DNA from 3 places in the Lysinibacillus sp. NPDC056185 genome. Region 1 is predicted to be linked to each of the others. Evidence: riboswitches for the same ligand, from Rfam matches in the RefSeq annotation. Region 1 holds a riboswitch; each other region holds the start of a gene.

Region 1 (7,875 bases):
TCCAAGCATGAATGGATTAGAAACGATATCCGCCATCATGTCGTAATCAACTTCTGTACCAAGTGCTTTTTGAATACGAGTTTGGAAAATATGCCATGCAATGAAGATCACTAAGAATACACCAGTGAAACGTTGTAATGAGTACATCCAGTTACGGTATGTGCTGAAACGTCCTGTATTTGGTGTAGCAGTGAATGCAATGTAGACACCATAGAATGCGTGGAACATTAATGGAATATAAATGACAATCCATTCAACTAGGATAAGGAATGGAATCTTTTCCATTACTGCGGTAGCATCGTTGTAACTTTCTGCTCCGCCTGTTGCTGTAAAGTTAATGAACAGGTGCATCGTTAAAAACAGACCTACTGGAATGATACCAAGTAGAGAATGTAAGCGACGCCATAAAAACTCTCGATCTTTCGACAAGACTGTTACCCCCCTTAGTACTTAAAATAGCACAACTAAAGAAGTCATCATTTTGTAACTGATACTTCATTGACTGTGTATTTCATCATGGTACAATATTATGACATGTTTATTGTACTCTCAAGAGCTACGAGCGTCAAGGCAACTTAAAGTTTTTCATATTCCTTATTAAATAAGTAATCTAGTACATGATGCATCGTTTTTTCTCGAAAAATCTATCTTTACTTTATCAGTGTCAAATTTTAAGAAAATTCTAAGAAAGAAGGCTTTCAATGTTAAACACTTCATCTCCTACAATCTCAGCATTTGGCTATGAGATAATTCGCGATTATATTTTATCTTCCATTCTTGGTAAACACGAAGATGATGTCCTTTACTGGGCAGGAAAAGATCTAGCTCGGAAGTTCCCATGTACAAGTCAAGATGAACTTATCGCATTTTTCGCAGATGCCTGTTGGGGTAATTTAGAGCTTGTCAAAGAATCGAAAGATGGACGTATATTCCAGTTGACAAATGATCCAGAACTGTTACAAATCGGTCTTCGAAGCTTTAGACTTGAAGCAGGATTTATAGCTGAGCAAATCCAGCAAGTAAAAGGTTATTTAACAGAATGCTATGATGAAAAACGTGAAAAGCAACAAAATGTAACGTTCACAGTAAAATGGGACGTTAAAGAAAGAATCATGAATACCGTTCCTACAGAATAAAACGAAAAGGATTGCCATCCCACATTTATGGATGACAATCCTTTTTATGTATACAATAGAAGTTAATTGTAGCGAAGATTGGGCAACTCCTTGGAGTAGCGTCATAAATGGACAAGCGAAGCAGCTCCATTGGACGCCCCCAGTAAAGCGTCGTGATGGAACAGAAATCACCCCCTCGTTAAGATGATGAGTTTAGGGATGACATGTTGCTAAAGCGTATGTCATGTGAATTGGCTGATTGGAGTGGAGGCTGGGCGACTCCTTGGGGATCAGCAATAGAGGAACGAAGGCTAAGAACATCACGTCCTGTGATAACGCCTTCGTGACCAACATCGTGTTGGCCCGAGACCCTGGAGCGAGCATAGCGAGTGAAGCGGCTCATCGGACGCCCCCAGGAAGCTCTGCTCTGCGCGAAAGCAAAGCGACAGCTACAAAGCGCCTAGCCGGAACGGAAATCACCCCCTCGTTTATGTTTACGAATCATTTTTCTAATTTATAGTTGTGCACGTCTTTCTTTTAAAAGTACATCTATTAACCCAATAAATGCCTCCAAAATATTAAGTGAGTGTTGAATCATTTCTTCTATGTTATTAATTGACAGTTCATTCACTAATTTTTGTGCGGCCATATGTACTAATTCATGTGGTTGTTCAATATGACGATATTCTGGTAAGTTCTGATATTCCTCAAAATGTCCGTAATACCATTTTCCAAACATACATTGATGATACGTTTTTATCGTTTCTTTCTGACCAGCCTTTTGAATAGCATTTCGTAAAAAGCTAGCATGATCCATTAACCTTGCTGCCAATTGGCTAACTACCGTTTGCTCTGATGGTTTTCTGATTGTCGGTGCAATAGCTTTTAACATTTCAGATACTTGATTTTGTATTATATCCGAGAAGTCACTAGAATGTGATAATTCCGTCGTCGTTTCCGCTAAACGACCTGCAGCTATTACATTTTCTTCTGATGCAACTGTTATTTGATGAATACCATGTGCTGCTTCTTCAATATTTCTACTTGTTACAGTCAGATTAGCAATATTGTCCTTCATGACACTTATAAAGTCAGTTAAATAATGTTCGACTTCTTTAATATTTGTTATTGTATTATGTAATTTCTTATCAATGACTGAGCGAATCTTTGTCATTTCTTGCAATGAACCTTTCGAGCTGTTGGCTAAATTCCCTACCTCCATCGCGACAACATTAAAGCCTTTTCCATGCTCACCAGCACGTGCGGCTTCAATAGAGGCATTTAAAGATAGTAGTTGCGTTTGATCGGCAATCCCGGTTACACCTTTACTGATATCATCCATTTTAGTCATTTCATCATTCAGTTGCTCTGTTGAATTTGCTCCTTTGGTCAACAGCTCCTGAACCATTTCACCTTTTGAAATGGATGATTCCATTTCTTCTACAAGTAGTAATGAATGCTGTTTTATTTCTTGAATGTTTGCATTAACATTTTGCTCAACCGCAAGCACCTCCTCTGTATTTGACGACATTTCTTCACTCATTGCTGAAATATCCCCTACACTCGTAGAGACATTTTGAACCTTTAAAGCCGTTTGAAAATTAATTAACTCCATATGCGCTAGTACAAAGTCTAAAATCGCATTTTTCACATCAATACTTTCCTGCTCAAGTTCCAATTCCAAAATTCGTTTTTTTAATATTTGTATTTCTATATCGTTGTGCCTCTCAACGCTTTCATCCATTGGCTTTTGAAATAAACCAAATAACCCCATACAAACTTCCACCTTCCCTTTGGTAAAACATGTCATATTTTATTATATAACAATAGAATTAGATAAAGTATTAAATTGATGTGAACAAAAAAAGATGTGCCTTTTACTGACACATCCTCTTCAACATTATATGAAAAGTGCTTGTTCTAAAATCAATTATGCCCTTCTTTCCGTCGCTTTGGCTGTTCTATCCACGAATTTGAGTGCTCTATCCACTACTTTGGTGGTTCTATTCGACTTTGAGTGCTCTATCCACGAATTTGGTGGTTCTATCCACGAATTTGAGTGCTCTATCCACGATTTTGGTGGTTCTATCCACGAATTTGAGTGCTCTATCCACGACTTTGGTGGTTCTATTCGACTTTGAGTGCTCTATCCACAAATTTGGTGGTTCTATCCACGAAGTTGAATGCTCTATCCACGATTTTGGTGGCTCTATCCACGAATTTGACTTTGGGTGCTCTATCCATCTTTGACTCTTTTAAATTGCGTCCGAAGGCATTAGGCCAACAAATGTTTTTGTGCGAAAGCGTAGTGCAACGTAGCGTCAGCAACTGATGTTTTTTGCGCGAAAGCGTAGCGTCAGCGGCACGAAGTTGATCACTCAGTTGTCGCTACGCTTTCTGTACAAAAGACATTTCCTGAAATAAATTAAATTCATCATGTAATGCATTTGCTGCACGAATCATTTCGTCCTGAGGTACAACGACAGACACTTTTATTTCAGAAGTACTTACCATTTTTACAGGGATATCTTCACGACGTAGACGATCAAACATTCGGGCAGCCACCCCTGGATTAGACGCCATACCAGATCCAATAATGGAAACTTTCGCTAAACCAATTTCAAAATCTGCAAAACTAAATCCTAGTGATACTTTACTATCTTCTAGTACACGTAATGCTTCAGCGAACTCCTCTTTTAAAATGGTAAATGATACAGTCGGCTTTAAGCCATCAATTATTGCTTGTACGATTATATCGACGTTTATACGATTTTCCGCAAGTATTGTGAACATATCTGCTAACGAAGCATTAGAATAAGCATCATAACCAATCGTTAAGCGAATAACGTCTGACTCATAGGCAACACCTCGTACAATTAAATTTTTTTCCATTTCAACTTCCTCCTTCAATAAAGTACCTACTGTATCTATTTCGCTCGACCTAATGATAACCGGGATTTGAAACTTCTTTGCTAACTCTACAGCTCGCGGGTGTAAAATTTGTGACCCTAAGTTTGATAGCTCTAGCATCTCATCATAGGAAATTTCTTTTAGCTTTTGTGCCCCAGCAACATGACTTGGATCAGCTGTATAGACTCCATCCACATTCGTGTAAATATCTACCCGCTTCGCCTTCAATTTTGCTGCAATGGCTATAGCCGTCGTTTCCGCCCCACCTTTACCTAACGTCGTAATATTCCGTAAATTATCGATACCCTGTTCCCCAGCAACGACTACGATTTTCCCCTGTACAAAATGCTCTTCTATTCGTCTAGCATCCATCCCATCAATACGGGCATTGCTATACATAGCATCAGTTTCAATGCCTGCCTGCCAGCCCGTTAATGACACAGCATCATATCCTTCCTCCTGTAAAGCAATTGCCACTAATGTACTAGTAAGTTGTGAGCTTGTTGAAAGTAATGCGTCTAGTTCACGCTTAGATGCATTGTCTGATAAATCACGAACCATCTTTGTTAATTCTTTAGATATACTCCTCATAGCTGTAGTGACAACGACAACATCAAAACCTCTTTCCTTTTCTGCAATCGCCTTTTGCGCAACATTTTGAATGTGCTCTGTTGATGCTAATGCAGCACCACCAAATTTCATCACAACTCTCGCCATCTTTATCATTCTCCTTCGTATTCAATCATTTTACTGATTATAAAGTAGCTATGCTTTTGCAGCTTTTCACAAAATAACACCACAAAAGCAAATAGCACCCCTTCACCTCTTAGGTAAAAGTAACAGACTTGAAAAAATGTTGTTTCGGAAAACTAAAAAGGCAGCTCCTCACATAACGTGAAAGCTGCCTATAACATGTACAATAAAGTAACTTGCGCATGTGTGATAGCTCTCCGAAACGTTTAGAATCGACAGTCTTACATCTCTTAAATGTAAAACCAGCACAGCATCGGAAACAACGATGCTCCACTTCGGCAAGTTCCCCTTTCATACATTTTCACTGGACTTGTTCGTCCTCGCATGTACTACTCTTGAACCTTGCACCTCTATCATCACTAAATAGTGATCGTATTTAATTGAACCTTAGTGAAGAAATTTCCAATTCAATAAGTAGAAACTACTAAAAAAACTAAGGCGCCGTATATAACATCGCTTTATTGAAGAGCAATGTTATATACAACCTTAGCATACGTCCAATCCTTTGACAATGTGTCTTGTCGAAAATCAATTTCGCCTTGGCGTAATTGCCGCTGACGCTTCGCTTTCGCGCAGAAGACATTTGCCGCTGACGCTTCGCTTTCGCGCAGATAAACAATGCGTCCGAAGGCTTCATTTTCATTCAGTAGGTGTTTGTACATCCACTGAAAAGGAATTCCATCTGCATTCATCTCACTACCTTTAGAGGTGAGAGTCTTCTGCTGAATGAAAATAAGCATGAATATTGCTAGCAAGATTAGCAGGCATCCCGGCTTCCTGTAATGCCTGCATACTTGCCTCACGAATTTTTTTGACAGAGCCAAAATGCTTGAGTAATTGTTGTTTTCGCTTCGGACCAATTCCCTCTATATTATCGAGGACAGATTGTATAGCGTGTTTCTCATGCTGCTGTCGTAAGAAGGTTATAGCAAAGCGGTGTACTTCATCCTGAATTCGTTGTAATAAGTAGAATCCATCACTTGTACGTTTTAACGCAATAACTTCTGGTGGATCACCAAATAGAAGCTGTGACGTATTGTGCTTTTCATCTTTTGCTAATCCGGCAATTGGAATGACAAGGCCGAGCTCATCCTCTAATACTTCACGCGCGACTTCCATTTGCCCCTTCCCACCATCTATTAGTACTAAATCCGGTAAAGGTAGACCATCTTTTAATACACGTGTGTATCGACGACGTATTACTTCTTGCATTGCCCCGTAATCATCGTGCTTGGCGGCGGTACGTGTTTTGTATTTTCGATACTCCTTCTTCGCAGGTTTTCCATCGATAAATACAACCATTGCAGATACAGCATCTGTCCCATGCATATGACTATTATCGAAGGCTTCAATCCGTAACGGCGTAGAAATGCCCATCGCTTCACCGAGCGCCTCACACGCTCCTATTGTGCGCTCTTCCTGACGTTCAATAAGTTGGAACTTTGCTGCTACAGCAATTTCAGCATTTTTCGTCGCTAATTCAACTAGCTCTTTTTTTTGCCCACGTTTTGGTGTCAGTACCTTAACTTCTAGTAATTCCGTTAAAATATCTGCATCAATAGATTGTGGGATAAAAATCTCCTTAGGTTTAATGTGCTCTAGCTTCTCGTAAAATCGTCCAACAAACGTTAAAAATTCCTCTTCTGCCTCTTGATAAACCGGGAAAATCGAGACATCTCGCTCTATAAGCTTTCCTTGACGAACAAAGAAAACTTGAACACACATCCAACCCTTCTCGACGGCATAGCCAAATACATCACGATTCGTTGTATCACTTGATACGATTTTTTGCTTTTGCATGACTGTATCGATATGTGCAATTTGATCGCGAAATTCTTTTGCACGCTCAAACTCTAAATTTTCTGCGGCCGCTAGCATTTTTACTTCTAGCTCCTTTTTGACTTCCTCAACCCCACCATTTAAAAATTTTGTCATATCCTCAATCATCTCATGGTAAATGTCAGCTTCAATATCCTTCACACAAGGGGCTAGACATTGCCCCATGTGATAATACAAGCAAACCTTGGTAGGGAGTTGTACACATTTTCGCAGAGGATACAAACGATCTAGCAACTTTTTTGTCTCACTTGCTGCATACGCATTCGGATATGGCCCAAAATATTTCGCCTTATCCTTTTTCACTTTTCGTGTTGTAATAAGACGTGGATGTTTCTCATTTGTAATTTTTAAATACGGATACGTTTTATCATCCGTTAGCATAATATTGTACTTCGGATCATGTAGTTTTATAAGATTAAGCTCTAAAATTAAAGCTTCAATATTGGAAGATGTCACAATGTACTCAAAGTCTTCTATTTCGCTTACAAGTCTCTGTGTTTTCCCTTCATGCGTACCAGTAAAATACGAGCGTACTCGATTTTTCAGCACTTTTGCCTTCCCGACATAAATAATAGTTCCTTGTCGATCTTTCATCAAATAGCAGCCAGGCTGATCTGGTAAAATTTCAAGCTTTCGTTTAATTAAATCATTCATCGCCTACCTGCCCCCTTTTTCTAAAAAAGCAAATAAAGATTTGTCTATTCTCAAATATAACGTTCGCTTTTCCTCTATATTATATAACGAAAAAAAGCCAAGCACATCATATTGATGGCTTGACTCTTTTTTTCTTACAAATTAAGCATGTTTTGCGATAAATGCTTCTAACGCTTCTTTTGGTTGGAAACCAACAGTTTTATCTACTAATTCACCGTCTTTGAATAAAAGTAATGATGGGATAGACATAATTTGGTATTGCGCTGCAGTACCTTGGTTGTTATCTACATCTACTTTTACAATTTTAGCCGCACTACCTGCAGCATCCATTTCTTCAAGAACTGGTCCAATCATTTTACATGGTCCGCACCAAGCAGCCCAAAAGTCTACTAGTACTAAACCTTCTTTAATATCGTCTTGGAAAGTTGCATCTGTTGCATGTACAATTGCCATTTGAAATCCTCCTTAAACTTACTATGTTTGTAGTATAGCATGGATAAATTCTCTTGAGCGAACAATCTGCCTAGTATGCAAAATTTATGAAAAATAAGGTCGGAAAAGGCATTAGTTGATTTTGTTATTAAGCCTCATTCTCTTGAAAACG
Region 2 (7,875 bases), on a different contig from region 1:
ACCCAATACTTCATGAACTTAAGTACGATGGGAAAATAATAAAATCAACGTATGACAGCCGCAGAGATCAATTTGGTCAAGGAAGTATCATTCATTCAGCATGCTCTTTAATTGATACCGCTGAAACGAATGAAAGTACAAATTATCTTCTTAGAGACTGTGAGCCTCCAATAGAAAATAGCTCTATTTTAGTAATTGAAAAATAGGTGTGTTTTTTAACGAATTTACCGAAAGAATTCTACTTCCTCAAGCAGGTGGATGGGACGACTCTTTCGACAGAACAATTAAAACATTTTCAATCTAATGAATGACTTAAAATTAACGTGTCTCACTACTCAGCGTATTTTGAGAATAAAATCTCGAATACGCTTTTTAATTTTATAAAATAATTTTAACGCTCATGTCGAGGAATCAACAACAGACGAAAAAACAATACTAATGTTTAACCTATTAAGAGAGAAAAAATTGACGAACAACGTGTGAAGCAATTCGCGAATTACTATAATTTTGAATACAATATATATAATGAAATCGATTAATCCAAATAAGCCTTTTATTACTTACCCGAGTAATAGATGAAACAGCAATGCCGGAAACTTAGTTCGATTTCTTATTCGTCTGTCCCCTTTTCTTTCTAATAAGCAAAGGATTTTCTTGTTCTTAAGTAATATCATTGAGAAACTTTACAAATAGCAGTAAAATTTATGTAAGGATTATTATTTCATTGAAACTTTATGTCGATTATTTCGTATAAGAATATAGACATATTTAAATGCTAGGAGGAAGAAACATGCTCAGTGTCGGACAGTTTTTCTCTAGACATACCGCTAGCTTCTTAATTTCTCTCACAACTGTTTCTATCACAGCAATTGCGGCAAGTCCAGGATACTTCCTTGGTGGTTTATTATTTGCTGGAACATACGCGTCGAGTACGGCGTTGTTGAAATATAGACAGAAAAAGAAGTTCATGCAAATAGCAGGTATAACAAAAGAAGAATACAAACATATTGATACACAACTTACAGCAGCCAATAAAAATATTCAAACATTAAGTCAAAACTACTTACGTGTACGTTCTGTTTCTGCATTTAAGCAATTACTTGAAATGACACGTATTTCAAAAAATATCGTGAAAGTAGTTAAAACAGATCCACGAAAATTTTATAATGTTGAACAATTTTTTTATGCACATCTCCCTTCCGCTGTCGAATTAACGGATAAATATACGATGTTATCGAGACAGCCTGTGAAGGACAAGGAAATCCAAATTACATTATCGAAAACAAGAGAAACACTTACAGATTTAAATGATACGATTCAAATTGATTTAAAGGATGCGCTTTCCAACGATATTGACCATCTTCAAATGGAGATCGAATTTGCGAATCGTTCCAATTTAAGACGAAAAGAACAATTGGAGTGGCGAGGCGATGATAAATGACAGCAAATGATCACGCATTTCAACTAAATACAATACAAGGTCTTTCCCCACTTGTGCAAACTTATTTCGAAACAACTCCAAATAATGAGGCGATGGCGACGTATGATACGCTATCGCCTCTTGCACAAAGTCGTGCACTTCTATACGCTAGTCAGCTTGATCTAACAAACTTCGAGTCAGTCCTGTCTTTAGGGCAGGATTCACAGCGATCGCTTTCTCAATTTGCTGATCGAATGCTTGCACAAGTAAAACAAAAAGACGTCACAAAAATTGGCCAAATGTTAGACTCATTAATGCAAACGTTAGACCGTGTGGACCCTAACGCATTAGAACCAAAAAAGCAGTCCTTTTTTAAAAAAATGTTTGGTAAAATTGAGCCAACTGTTAAGCAAACATTAACGGAGTTTGAACGTATTAGTATCCAAGTAGAACGCATTGGTGTTCAGCTCGAACGTGCACAGCTTCAAATGATAAAAGATGTGGAAATGCTGGATGGACTTTATTCACATAATAGAGGATTCTTTGAGGAGTTAGCGACTGCTATTGCAGCAGGACAAATGAAGAAGCAGCAAGCCATTGAAGTTGAGCTTCCTGAAAAAGTGACTAGTGTACAAGCAACGAAACAGCCACTAGCTATTCAACAGCTTAATGATTTTGCCGCTCAAATCGAACGTCTAGATCAACGTATTTATGACTTACAAGTATCGCAGCAAGTCGCCTTACAAACTGCACCACAAATACGGATGATTCAGCAGTCTAATCAATCGTTAGCGGAAAAAATTGAATTTTCAATTGTTACCCTTATTCCGCTTTGGAAAAATCAGTTGGCCATGATGTTATCTATGCATATGGATCATCACTACGCGCAGCTAGAAGAAAGATTATCTCGTACAAATGATCGATTTACGAGCCCTTCCTTTGAACAGCAAGTATCGAAATTCAAAGAAACACAACATGAGCTGAAGACAGCTATCAAAGACGTCTTCGCCCTTCATACAGCTACAGAACAGGAAAAACAGCAATTACAGGATGTAGCTGACTTGAAGACCTTTAAGAAGGAATGATTCCTTTTTCCCAACAAAGAAGGGTGGCTCAGAAAAATCTGAACCACCCTTTGATTTTTATTCGAAATAATCTTTATAGTAGCCACCGATATTACCAGTGTTATCGATAATAAAAATGAATTCTTCTGTTTCATTTTTCACATCATATTGTTTCCCTACTGTTAATACGTTTGAAACTAAATATTTTGATGCATTAGTATGCTTACAAGTAACTGTGCGTACTGTTGGAGCATCTTTCCATTTTAAATGTAACATAATCTCTCTACCTCTCTTTACTAGCACGAAGCTAATGTCTACTGCTTATTTTATAATATTTTTGAACTTTTGTGGAGAAAAAAACCATAGAAGATCATATTTTCTCCATAACTATCGTTTTTTTTTACCATATCCATAATAAAAATTTTTACTTCGAGGTGTTACTATGAGCTTTGGTAGTGTACCGCAATGGTTTTTTATCCTAGCCGTTGCATTTGCAATTTGCTTTATTTTATACGCAGAATGGAATTCTAGAAAATAAGTGAGCCCATTAATTTGGACTCACTTTTTTTGTTATTGTAATCGAACGTTATTTTAATGTTCGTTTTAAAAACTCTTTTGTCCGTTCATTCTGAGGATTTACTAATACCTGTGATGGTGGTCCTTCCTCTACAATTACACCTTTATCCATAAATACGACGCGATCCGCTACTTCTTTGGCAAATTCCATTTCATGTGTAACAATTAACATCGTATTCCCAGCATCCGCAAGCTGGCGCATTACCTTCAACACTTCACCGACCATCTCTGGATCCAGTGCTGACGTCGGTTCATCAAACAGCATTACATCTGGGCTCATTGACAATGCTCGTGCAATCGCTACACGCTGTTTTTGACCGCCAGATAGTTGTCGTGGCTTGGCATTGACGTATTGATCCATACCAACAATCTGCAAATATTTTAAAGCAACTTCGTCGGCTTCTGCCTTTGAACGCTTTAATACTTTCATTTGACCAACTGTACAGTTTTTTAGCACATTATGATTGTTGAATAAGTTAAATTGCTGGAATACCATACCTAAATGTGTACGGTATTCTTGGATATTATGCTTTTCATCTAAAATGTTTTCACCTTTGTAAATAATTTGACCACCACTTGGTGTTTCCAGTAAATTAATGCAGCGTAGTAATGTTGATTTACCTGATCCAGAAGAACCGATTAAGCAGACAACCTCACCTTTTTCTACTTGGAAATTTACATCCTTTAACACTTGGTTACGACCAAATGATTTACTTAAATGCTCTATTTTAATAATTGTCACTTGTTCGTCCCCCTATACTGCTTCTTTCTGTTCTTTTTGGTAGGCATCTGGTCCGTCCAGTCGTTTTTCAATATACAGTAAGATTCTCGATGCTGTGAATGTCATGATGAAATAAAGGACACAAGCTATAAAGAAGGATTCAAAATAGCGGAAGTTATTACCCGCGATCGATTTTGTTTGGAAGAACAATTCCGTAACCCCGATAACATTTAATACTGCTGTATCTTTAATATTCATAATTAATTGGTTACCTGTTGCAGGCAATATATTTCGCGCAACTTGTGGTAATACAACATGTAGCATAATTTGAAAATGGTTCATACCAATTGCCGATGCAGCCTCGTACTGCCCTTTATCAATGGATACAATACCACCGCGAACAATTTCAGTCATATAAGCACCTGTGTTTAATGAAACAACTAAAATACCTGCCGTAATAAAGTGCATATCAATGCCAAATGCAATATCTAATCCGAAAAATACAACCATTGCTTGTACAATCATTGGTGTACCACGGAAAAATTCGACATAGCATGTTAGTATAAAATTAATGAGCTTTAAGCTATAGAACTTTACACCTTTTTTACGAACCTTAATGGTATGCATAATTCCGATGAAAAATCCGATAAGTGCACCAATAATTGTACTACTAATAGAAATAAGTAATGTATAATACGCACCTCGTAAAAACATTTGCCAGTTGTTCTCAACAATAGAAATAATCCAATCAAAACTCATGATGTTCCTCCTAACAACGTCGTGTTGCTTGTTCGTTACAGTATCCTGTCTTGGATGGAGCCTTTGTTTCTTTTATTTTATGAAACTTTTAGCTCAGACATTATTATTATTTAGAAAGATTATAAATTGTAATGAGATGGCACGGACTAGCAGATAGCCCGTGCCATCATGTTATTGTGCTGCTGGTTGTTGGTGAATGGCTTCTTCCATAATTTTTTGGCGATCATCTTCAGAAATACCTTTTAAGATCTCATTGATTTTTTCAAGATTTGCATCGCCTTTACGTAAACCAACTGCAATGGATGTATTTGAAATATCTGTTTTGAAGCCTTTTTCAAACTTCACATACGCGAACTTATCATTTGCAGCAGCAGCGGAAATACCTTCTGGACGTTCAGCTACATAGCCGTCAATTTTTCCAGCTTCTAATGCAACGCGCATTGCTGGGAAGTTATCCATTGCAGTTTGTTTTTTTACATCTTTGATTTGATCGATGACATTGTAGTTAGATGTATTTAATTGTGATGTAATTTTAGCACCAGAGAAATCTTGGATAGAAGTTGCTTTTTCATATTTGCTGCCTTTTTTAATGACCATAACAAAATCAGATGTATAGTAGTTTTCAGTGAAGTCAACTGTTTGCTTACGCTCTTTAGTAGGTGACATACCAGCAATGATTGCATCGATTTTATTGGACTGTAGTGCTGGTACTAAGCCATCCCATTCCAATTTTACGATAACTAATTCTTTTCCTAAGCCTTCAGCGATTTTTTTCGCCATTTGCACATCATAACCACCCGCATATTCTGCATTATCCGCAATTTTTACTGCGCCATTTGCATCACCCTGCTGTGTCCAGTTAAACGGAGCATAACCTGCTTCCATCCCAATACGGAATTGGCCGCCGCCTTCTTCCGTACTCGTCTTGTTACCGTCATTACTAGATGACGTCGTAGCCTTTTTGTCACCAGCACCACAAGCTGCTAGCAAAATTGCAGTCATGACGGTCAACATTAATACCAACCATTTTCTTTTCATGTAAATCTCCCCTTTTCTGTAAAAAATAAGACAACTGTACCAAAAAAGACCTAAGTACTGAACTTAGGTCTTACTTTTTTAACAGTTGCCCAAATCCTCACTATAATTCCATCATTCCGAGATAGCACAACCTAATAAACCTGGAAAATAATTTACTAGGACAGTCCTGCACTTATTCACTGCAGACCCAGCATAAAAGTACGAGCTCCTTCTATACTTCGGCGATAGTTCCTTCTCCATTGCGTCTTCGTTTGCTTGTACTCAACAATGAACTAATAAATACCGCGCCTCTACCTCACAATAGGATAAATGTGAGGTTTGTATATTTAATTGATATTAAGATACTACTATAAAGCTAATGTGTTCGTCAAGATAATTTTATTACTTTTCTGACTAATTACAATATTAGGGTTTTTTATCCTTTTAATGCCTTATATACACTTTTGCAAAGTTGAAAATAATTAAGACTGCCGCTTTGCCGAAAGAATCCGTAAAGTCGCCTATGCTTCTTTATACGAACTTTACCCAATTTATATACTTGGATGCAGTTATAATAATGTAAATGAAAAGCCGATTCTTTGGAAAATCCGTATTGCTACGAATACTTTTTCCGTCACTTTAGCTCTTCTATCCGTCGATTCGTTCCCTTTCCATCGCTCTGGCTTTTCTTTCCGTCGATTCAGCTTTTCTATCCGTCGCTACGAGTACTTTATCCGTCACTTTTGCTCTTTTATCCGTCGCTTCGTTTTCTTTCCGTCGCTCTGGCTTTTCTTTCTGTCGATTCAGCTTTTCTATCCGTCGCTACGAGTACTTTATCCGTCACTTTAGCTCTTCTATCCATCGCTTCGTTTTCTTACCGTCGCTCTGGCTTTTCTTTCCGTCGATTCAGCTCTTCTATCCGTCGCTATGAATACTTTATCTGTCATTTTGGCTCTTCTTTCCGTCGCTTGGTTTTCTTTCCGTCGCTCTGGCTCTTCTTTCCGTCGATTCTGCACTTCTATCCGTCGCTACGAATGCTTTTTCCGTCACTTTAGCTCTTCTATCCATCGATTCGTTCTCTTACCGTCGCTTTGGCTATTCTTTCCGTCGATTCAGCTTTTCTTTCCGTCGATACGAGTACTTTTTCCGTCACTTTAGCTCTTCTATCCATCGCTTCGTTCTCTTTCCGTCGCTTTCTTAAGAGTTGCTCCATAAAAAGAAAAAACCCTGCAAAACAATGTTTGCAAGGTTTTAATAAACTCAGGAATTAAGAATTTAATAATAAATCTTCTGGGTTTTCAAGTAGTTCTTTAACAGTTTTAAGGAAGCCTACAGAATCTTTACCATCGATAATACGGTGGTCATAAGAAAGAGCTAAGTACATCATTGGGCGAATTTCTACTTCACCATTCACTTCAACTGGACGTTTTTTGATAGTATGCATACCAAGGATACCAGCTTGTGTACCATTCATGATAGGTGTAGACATTAATGAACCGAATACACCACCATTTGTAATTGTGAATGAGCCACCTTGAAGATCAGATAAACCTAATTTTTTGTCGCGTGCTTTTTTAGCTAGGTCTGCAATTGAATCTTCAATTTCAGCAAAGTTTTTGCGGTCAGCGTCACGTACAACCGGTACTACTAAACCTTCTTCTGTTGATACAGCTACACCGATATCAAAGAAGTTGTTTAAGTGAATTTCATCACCATTGATTTGTGCGTTCACATATGGGTATTTTTTAAGCGCTGCAACTACAGCTTTTGTGAAGAATGACATGAAACCAAGTTTAGAGCCAGTTGACTCGAAGAATTGGTCTTTTTTACGAGAGCGTAAAGCCATAACGTTTGTCATATCTACTTCGTTGAATGTAGTTAACATTGCTGTAGATTGTTTTACTTCAAGTAAGCGTTTTGCAATTGTTTGGCGACGACGGCTCATTTTTTCAATTGTTACACGTGAATCATCTACAGCTACAACTGCTTTAGGTGCTGCTGCTACTGGTGCTGCTACTGGTGCTGTACCATGAGCTGCTACGTCTTGTACACGTACACGGCCTTGTGGATCTACTGGAGATACAGCAGCAAGGTCAATACCTTTTTCACGAGCAAGTTTACGAGCTGCTGGAGATGCGATTACACGCTCACCAGTAGTTTCTTCTACAACTGGAGCTGCTGCAACTGGAGCAGGTGCCGCTTGTGGTGCTGCTGCTGGTGCTACTGCTGCTGCAACTGGTGCCGCTGGAGCAGGTGCTGCACCTTCGCCAGCTTCTACTACTGCGATTACTTGACCAACAAGTACAGTATCGCCTTCT
Region 3 (7,875 bases), on a different contig from region 1:
TCTGGCATTTTTACATGTAAGGGGTTTTTCATAACGTGGTTTAACAAATATCATCCCCTACTTTTTATGATTGGCTATTTATTTACCTCTTAAATATCTATCTTCTCAATGTTTCGGAATGATAAATAGGCCACGCTTATACCGATAATAGCTAAAGTGATGGGTATGAAAATAATATCATACAAGGTGAAGTTACCTGAATTCGATGATACGGCCGATACAATTATTATAGATGATATAATAGTTGCCGGAATGGAGTATTTTCTCATGCCAAAATACAATGGTATTAATGCAATGCATGATGCTGAAACTGCATTTATGATCACGGCAGGAATTCGTTGTATTATGAAAGAGAACGATAATGTTTCTGGAAGTAGCTGAAAACTCTCGCTAACAGCACAAAAAATCGCTGTTACAAAAATAGTCGATAAAATAATTGCACTAAAGGTAAAAAGAACAACAATGGCTAGCTTTGAAGCAATTAATTTTTTTCTACTTATTGGATACATAAATGCTACTGTGATGGTCTTATATTTGAATTCTCCAATAATGAATTTGGCGATTAACACGCTAGCAAAAATAATAAATACTGCCCTTACGCCTGAATCTATAAGGCCAAATGCCGTCTGATAAGTTCTAAAATCTTGATCCCCTTCTATTTTAGTAATAAATATAAGCATAAATATAACACCTAGTATTATGAAATTTGCAAAAACAGCTTTTTTTATATATGAACCAATATGATACTTTTTCATTTCTAGACGCATTAAATTAAGCACTAGCCACACCTCCATTGATTAACTTCAAGAAATAATCCTCTAATGAGCTTGTTTTTTTGCTGATGCCCTCAATTTCAATATCATGCTCAATCAATGTTTTAGATAGCACCTTTTGTGAAGCTGTCGAATCATAAATTCGAATACAATTGTCATCCATTAGTTTGAAATTAGTAATATTTAATTTACTTTCTATAATAAAGGCAGCTTTTTCCCCATCATTGACAATCACTTCAATATAATCTGTTTGACTACGATTGACAGCGTCCATTGATACTTCCTTAATTAATCTTCCATCTTTAATAACCCCAACTGTATCTGCCAATTGTTCAATTTCACCCAAAATATGACTAGAGATAATAATCGTAATTCCATACTCTTTACAAAGCATCTTGAATAGTTCTCGAAGCTCTTTAATGCCAACTGGATCTAGTCCATTAATCGGCTCGTCTAAAATAAGTAATTCCGGCTTAGTAATAATTGCACGCGCAATACCCAACCGTTGTTTCATCCCAAGAGAAAAGTCTTTTACACGTTTCTTCTCCGTGTTTGTTAGTTTCACTAGATCTAGGACATGGGAAATTTCTTTCTTGTCATAATAGCCCATATATTCACAATGTAGCTCTAACGTCTCCTGTGCAGTTAAATCTTCATAAAAAATTGGGTATTCAATAATCGTTCCCATCCTTTTCAGCACGTCGAATGAGCGGTCCATTAATTTTTCACCAAAGATTTCAATATCTCCACTCGTTGGCTTCGTAAGGTTTGTTAGCATTTTCATGACTGTCGTTTTTCCGGCACCATTAGGACCTAAAAAACCGTATATCTCTCCCTTTTTCACATGCATAGTCACAGCAGAAACGACTTCTTTCCCCTCAAACACCTTCGTAAGCTGATTTGTTTTCACAATATATGTCATGTAGATCTCTCCTTTAAATTTGCTATCCTTATTATAAAAAATGAAACTCTCTAATTTATTACTTGATTCTTACAAATTTCTTAAGCGCAGAAGAAAAGCTTGTAAAGCACTTAAAAAGCTCTACAAGCATGGCTGCTCAGTATGTCATTCGTTTTAAAGAAACTGTAAAAATGGTCTTCTCATATGGGATACTAGAAAGCTGGATGGAACCCTCCATTAATTCTACAAGGCGTTTTGTAATAGTTAAGCCAAGGCCACTCCCTTGGAAGGATTTATTTCTGGAATCCTCAAGTGTATACATTCTTTCAAAAACATTATCAATATGATATTCGTCGATCCCCTTACCACGATCCCATACATCAATAAAAATATTCGTATCATCATTTCTTACTGTGAGCCCAATGATTTTTCCTGCCGCTCCATAGGCAACTGCATTGGACAGTAAATTATTCAAAACCCTATCTAACGCTTCTTCATTGCCACGTGCATATGCGGATATCTCTGGTATTGCTATATCGATCTCTAGGCCCATAGATGTGATCATATCGTAAAATGATAAAATATTTTTCCGGCAAATTTCACTTACATTAATTTTCGTCATTGGATAGTCTGTATCTCCTGCCTCCAATTTTGCCAGGTCAAAAAATGTATGGATTATTTTCAATACTTCCAATGTTTTCGAATGGACGCCAGTGAGCAATCGTCTCTGCTCCTCTTCACTAAGTGAGTGATGAAGCTTCAGCATTTCCGTATAACCTAGTACAACTGTTAAAGGCGTTTTAAGATCATGAGAAATATTGGCCAACATCTTTTTCATAGAGCTTTCCATTTTTCGATGTGTCGCCAGTACTTTTTGGTTGTGGTCTAGCAACGCATTCATCGCAATTAGTAGCTGCTGTAATTCTTGATTAGCCGTCGACACTAAAATCTTTTCGCTCGATTGTTCGTTAATGATTGCTTGCAGTTTTTGATGCATGTATTGAATCATAGCGTTTTGTTGTTTTTTTGCTCTCACCTGAAAAATAATAATACCTAAGAGTAACACAATCATTAGTAATAGTAATATAATCATCAGTTTATCCTTCAAATTTATAGCCGATTCCCCAAAGTGTTTTAATATATAGAGGATTGGATGGATCGTCTTCAATTTTTTCGCGTAATCTTCTTATATGTACATTAATAATATTTTCATCCCCATAGTAAGCATCATTCCAAATCAATTGATAAATTTGCTGCTTTGTAAAAACTCGATTACGATTTGTCACGAATAATTTTAAGATAGCAAATTCCTTTGATGTGAGCTTTACTTGTTGTCCATTCTTCTCAACTGAAAAATTAACAAGGTCGATCGATAAGTTGTCTATCTCTACAATATCTTTCTTCTCCTCTACTTGACTGGAGTATTTTGTAGCTCTACGAATTGCGGCTTTAACACGTGCCGAAAATTCCAGCATCGAAAATGGCTTAGCGATATAATCATCTGCCCCTAATCCTAATCCTAATGCTTTATCAACATCACTATCCTTGGCTGACATAATGATAATTGGAAGTGATGCTTGCTCTCGTATAATCTTTAAAACTTCTAATCCATTAAGTTTCGGTATCATAATATCCAAGATCACTAAATCAAAGGGGTTGTTTAAACAGTTTTGTAATGCTTCTTCTCCATTTACTGCAGAGGTAACAAGAAACCCCTCCATCGTTAAATAGTTTTCTACCATTTCACGAATGGCTTCGTCATCTTCTACTAGTAAAATATGCTTTTGCACTTTCATGCACCTCTTTCTAATATAAAGCAGTATATTTATGACTTGTCATTACTATGATCATCACCACAAAGAGGGGTTGATTTCCGTTCCAGCTGGGCGCTTTGTTGCTGCCGCTTCGCTTTCGCACAGATAAAACATTTGCCGCTGACGCTTCGCTTTCGTGCAGAGCAGAGCTTCCTGGGGGCGTCCGATGAACCGCTTGGGGCAACAGCGAAAGCGTAGTGCTAACGAAGCGTCAGCAGCAGGATGTTGGTCACGAAGGCGTTATCACAGGACGTGATGGTTTTAGCCTTCGTTCCTCTATTGCTAATCCCCAAGGAGTCGCCCAGCCACCACTCCAATCAACTTATATGCATGGTATACGTTTCAACAAATGTCCTACCCAAAATTTGATGATGTGTTATTTATCTATCATTTTACCATATTAAGGTTGTGCACCAAAAGTGGGGACGATTCGAGAAACTAAAGTCCCCTTTTTATTCTCTCCAGTAATTTTATCTGAAGCCTAAAATGCAGATTTGTAACATACTGTATTGATCGGTATATTGTTAGCAATAATCAAAATAATTTAGAAAGGGCTGGAGAAATGACTTTTAGAAGGAATTACGGTTTTTTTCTATTATATTTTGTATTATTGGATTGTTATTGTTTTATGCTAGTTCATTAAGTAAAAACGGCATTTTTGGTATTTACTTTTATTTAGGTGCTCTACTGTGGATAACGAGTGTTTATTTTGGGGTATCCGGAATTCGATCAAAACAAACAGGTATTTCTAAATATTTAGGATTACTCATCATTTTGCTTATTCTTGTCATCTACGGATCGATGATTGCAATTATGGTGATACGAGGTTTTGAACCTTAAAGATTAATCGTTCACTTGGAGTATTTTGATTGTACGTCTAGAATTACAAATTTATTATTAAACTAAAAAAACTGCCCTGCAAGTCAATTTCTATGACTTACAGGACAGTTTTATTTTTTATTGTTCGACTTTTAAATCACATTGCTCTAATGGAAGCATTTTAGTTTTATGCTTGATTTTATAGCCAAGCCATAAGAATAAGAACAGTGGAATACCGATATAGGAGACAAGGACTCCATACCAGTCTATTGTATTACCCATAAAGGCATTGTAGTTTTGTCCAATAACAACAATCATACAAACCGTAAAGGCAAATAGCGGGCCGAATGGGAATAGCCTTGCTTTATACGGTAACAATTTCGGATCTAAGCCCTGTACCTCGAATGCTCGACGGAAACGGTAATGGCTAAATGCAATTCCTAGCCAAGCAATGAAGCCAGACATCCCAGAGGCATTTAGAAGCCACATATAGACTACACCATCACCAAAGAATGAAGCTAAAAATGCTAGGGAGCCTACAGCTAAAGTCGCCAGTAATGCGTAAATCGGAATACCTCGACGGCTTAGTTTAGCGAAAAATTTCGGTGCATGTCCATCTACTGCCAATTGCCAAAGCATACGAGAAGATGCGTACAGCCCTGAATTCCCTGCTGACAGCATTGCCGTTAAAATGATAGCATTCATCAATGAAGCAGCAAAGGCAATTCCTAAACGGTCGAACACTAGTGTAAATGGTGAAACAGCGATATCTTCAGATAGCAAACGTGAGTCTGTAAATGGAATCAGCAGCCCAATTGCACCGATCGCTAAAATATAGAATAAAAGAATTCTCCAGAAAACAGACTTAACAGCTTTCGGAATATTTTTACCAGGATCATCTGTTTCACCTGCTGTTATTCCAAGTAGCTCTGTCCCTTGGAACGAGAATCCAGCAGCTAAGAAAATACCAAATGTAGCAAGAAATCCACCGTGGAATGGTCCATCACTGATAAAGAAATTCGTAAAGCCTACCGGAGCGTTTCCTCCTAAAATACCAAAAATCATTAGGAAACTGATAATAATAAAAATGATGACAGTTATAACCTTTATCATGGCAAACCAATATTCACTTTCACCATAGCTTTTTACCGATAATAGATTGAACGTTAAAACGACAGCAATAAATAAAACAGTCCAAAGTGCTGATGAGCTATCTGGGAACCAATATTTCATAATTAATGAGACAGCAGAAATTTCTGCCGCAATTGTAATTGCCCAGTTGTACCAGTAGTTCCAGCCAAGCGCAAAGCCTAGAGCTGGGTCTACAAATTTTGTAGCATACGTACTAAATGAGCCCGATGATGGCATATAAGCTGCCATTTCCCCTAAGCTCGTCATTAAAAAATACACCATGATTCCGATTAATGCATAGGCGAGTAGTGCACCGCCAGGGCCTGCTTGCGCAATGGCACCTCCACTAGCTAAAAACAATCCAGTACCGATTGTACCGCCTAATGAAATCATTGTAATATGACGGCTTTTTAATTCTTTTTTCAGCTTCGGTGCTTTATGACCGAGCTGATTGACTTTTATTTCACTCACGATATAGCTTCCTTCCTTTTTTAAGAGGCGAAAAAAATGCCATCACATGAACGTTGCTGTGATGGCTAAGTAAATCCTCTGTTCCTTCAAAATGATAGCTCAACACGTTGTTCAAACGTGACAGTTCTGTTCCTTTCGGAGACAGCCCCAGCATGAGGTTTTCAAGTCCCCTCACACTTCGGCAGTATTTCCTTTCAGCTAATTTCTCTAATGCTTGTCATTTCCATTAACATACTCTTAAATACCGCGACCTCTACCTCACTACAAACATGAGGCATTAAATATTAAATTTATGATGGGTATTAGTTTAACATACGACCTATGGCATTTCAATAACTCAATTAATATTCTATATTTTGTGAATTTTCCACTATTTTTATTAATGTGATAAAGTGGTATAGTGATTCAATCAAATTTGTTCTAACAAGGGGGGATTTATCTGACTACTCATGAACATACCGATACTTATCCTAGCAGGAAAATTAACTGGAAAGGTACAACCTTATTGCTCGTTATCGGAATAATTTGTATTGCCTCGACATTACGGATGCCGCTAACAGTTGTTGGACCTATCATTTCCTTTATCCGTGAAGACCTCGGCATATCCAATATACTAGCAGGCTTTCTAACAACGATCCCATTGCTAGCATTTGCAATCATTTCACCATTCGCTCCAATTGTCGCACGTAAATTTGGACTAGAATTAACATTATTTTTATCAACTATTCTTTTAGGGGGAGGGATTGTACTACGCTCCCTTGGCACAACTAGTTTACTCGTATTTGGTACGATGCTAATTGGTATAGCCATTTCATTTGGTAATGTACTAATTCCAGGATTACTTAAATTGAAATTTCCCTTTCACGTAGGTTTACTTATGGCATTTTTCACAATGTCGATGAATTTGACGGCTGGACTCGGTGCTGGCATTAGCTATCCTGTTGCCAATTCATCACTTGGTTGGCAAGGTGCACTGGCCATTTCACTTGTTCTTGTGGTGTTAACTATTGTAATTTGGATTCCACAGTTGAAATTTAATAAGCCTGAACCGACTAATAAGACTACGAAAGAACGTACACCATTATGGAAATCACCTGTTACTTGGGCAGTAGCAGGGGCTATGGGATTTCAGTCATTATTATTCTACACAACTGCCGCTTGGATTCCTGAAATATATATATCACAAGGATTAGCTGCAGATCGCGCAGGCTGGATGTTTTCCATCATGCAATTTTCACAAGTTCCAATGGCTTTAGCTGTTCCTATTATCGCTAGTAAAATGACATCTCAACGTCCTCTCGTATTAATGTTTACAGTATTTTACTTAGTTGGCTTTATCGGAGTAGTCATGGAATGGACGACCCTCGCTGTACTGTGGATGGTGCTACTAGGCTTAGCCGGAGGCGCTTCATTCGCATTAGCGATGATGTTCTTTACACTACGTACCCGTACAGCTTTTGAGGCAGCTGATTTATCAGGATTTGCACAATCACTAGGATATTTATTAGCCGCAATCGGTCCAATCTTATTTGGTTATTTACATGATTTATTCGGTGGTTGGAATATCACCGGCTGGTTATTTGTTGTCGTAACATTTATTCTCTTTATATGTTCATTTAGGGCTTCTAAAAATGAATATGTGAATTAAAAAGGGCGGCTCATGATTAAATTATGCCTCGGCATAATTGATCATGGGTCGCTTTGTATTTGCACAATCTTAAAGTGTGCTGCCTTTCTCTACTAATAAGGTGGTTTCTGATAAAAGTAATTTGGTGTATTGTAAACATTAACATAAGGTTTATGGAAAATATGAGTCGTAGCTGGTGAGAGAGGTGGAATCAACCACGTCCAATTGCCAGTAACCTTTCGATCCGCTGCTGCTTCTGTTTCCTCAAACAATTTAAATTGCTGTGCAGCTGTATGATGATCTACTATGCTGACACCGTCTTCTTTAAAGGAATGCAGA

The links. Region 1 has a riboswitch for lysine ahead of ACMZ42_RS14475 (aspartate kinase). Riboswitches for the same ligand answer to the same signal wherever they lie in the genome.
Positions count from the first base shown of each region.
Region 2: it holds a riboswitch for lysine, as region 1 does, so the genes downstream of both, ACMZ42_RS02620 (transporter substrate-binding domain-containing protein) here and ACMZ42_RS14475 (aspartate kinase) in region 1, are expected to answer to the same signal.
Region 3: it holds a riboswitch for lysine, as region 1 does, so the genes downstream of both, ACMZ42_RS12530 (amino acid permease) here and ACMZ42_RS14475 (aspartate kinase) in region 1, are expected to answer to the same signal.

Region 1 is NZ_JBLLLQ010000014.1:9,459-17,333, forward strand. Features, by position in the region: gene ACMZ42_RS14455 (succinate dehydrogenase cytochrome b558 subunit) at 1-429, opposite strand, end outside; gene ACMZ42_RS14460 (YslB family protein) at 702-1,136, shown strand; gene ACMZ42_RS14465 (methyl-accepting chemotaxis protein) at 1,630-2,889, opposite strand; gene ACMZ42_RS14470 (hypothetical protein) at 2,984-3,256, shown strand; gene ACMZ42_RS14475 (aspartate kinase) at 3,504-4,742, opposite strand; lysine riboswitch at 4,961-5,139, opposite strand; gene ACMZ42_RS14480 (hypothetical protein) at 5,237-5,470, opposite strand; gene uvrC (excinuclease ABC subunit UvrC) at 5,481-7,271, opposite strand; gene trxA (thioredoxin) at 7,413-7,724, opposite strand; gene ACMZ42_RS14495 (amino acid permease) at 7,852-7,875, opposite strand, start outside.
Region 2 is NZ_JBLLLQ010000002.1:31,623-39,497, reverse strand. Features, by position in the region: gene ACMZ42_RS02650 (DUF4362 domain-containing protein) at 1-206, shown strand, start outside; gene ACMZ42_RS02645 (5-bromo-4-chloroindolyl phosphate hydrolysis family protein) at 791-1,441, shown strand; gene ACMZ42_RS02640 (toxic anion resistance protein) at 1,438-2,505, shown strand; gene ACMZ42_RS02635 (DUF6501 family protein) at 2,563-2,760, opposite strand; gene ACMZ42_RS02630 (amino acid ABC transporter ATP-binding protein) at 3,071-3,802, opposite strand; gene ACMZ42_RS02625 (amino acid ABC transporter permease) at 3,815-4,540, opposite strand; gene ACMZ42_RS02620 (transporter substrate-binding domain-containing protein) at 4,712-5,578, opposite strand; lysine riboswitch at 5,693-5,879, opposite strand; gene ACMZ42_RS02615 (hypothetical protein) at 6,157-6,612, shown strand; gene odhB (2-oxoglutarate dehydrogenase complex dihydrolipoyllysine-residue succinyltransferase) at 6,825-7,875, opposite strand, start outside.
Region 3 is NZ_JBLLLQ010000010.1:137,331-145,205, forward strand. Features, by position in the region: gene ACMZ42_RS12510 (ABC transporter permease) at 90-779, opposite strand; gene ACMZ42_RS12515 (ABC transporter ATP-binding protein) at 772-1,695, opposite strand; gene ACMZ42_RS12520 (sensor histidine kinase) at 1,832-2,767, opposite strand; gene ACMZ42_RS12525 (response regulator transcription factor) at 2,772-3,464, opposite strand; gene ACMZ42_RS12530 (amino acid permease) at 4,446-5,909, opposite strand; lysine riboswitch at 5,997-6,173, opposite strand; gene ACMZ42_RS12535 (CynX/NimT family MFS transporter) at 6,349-7,557, shown strand; gene ACMZ42_RS12540 (nitric oxide synthase oxygenase) at 7,650-7,875, opposite strand, start outside.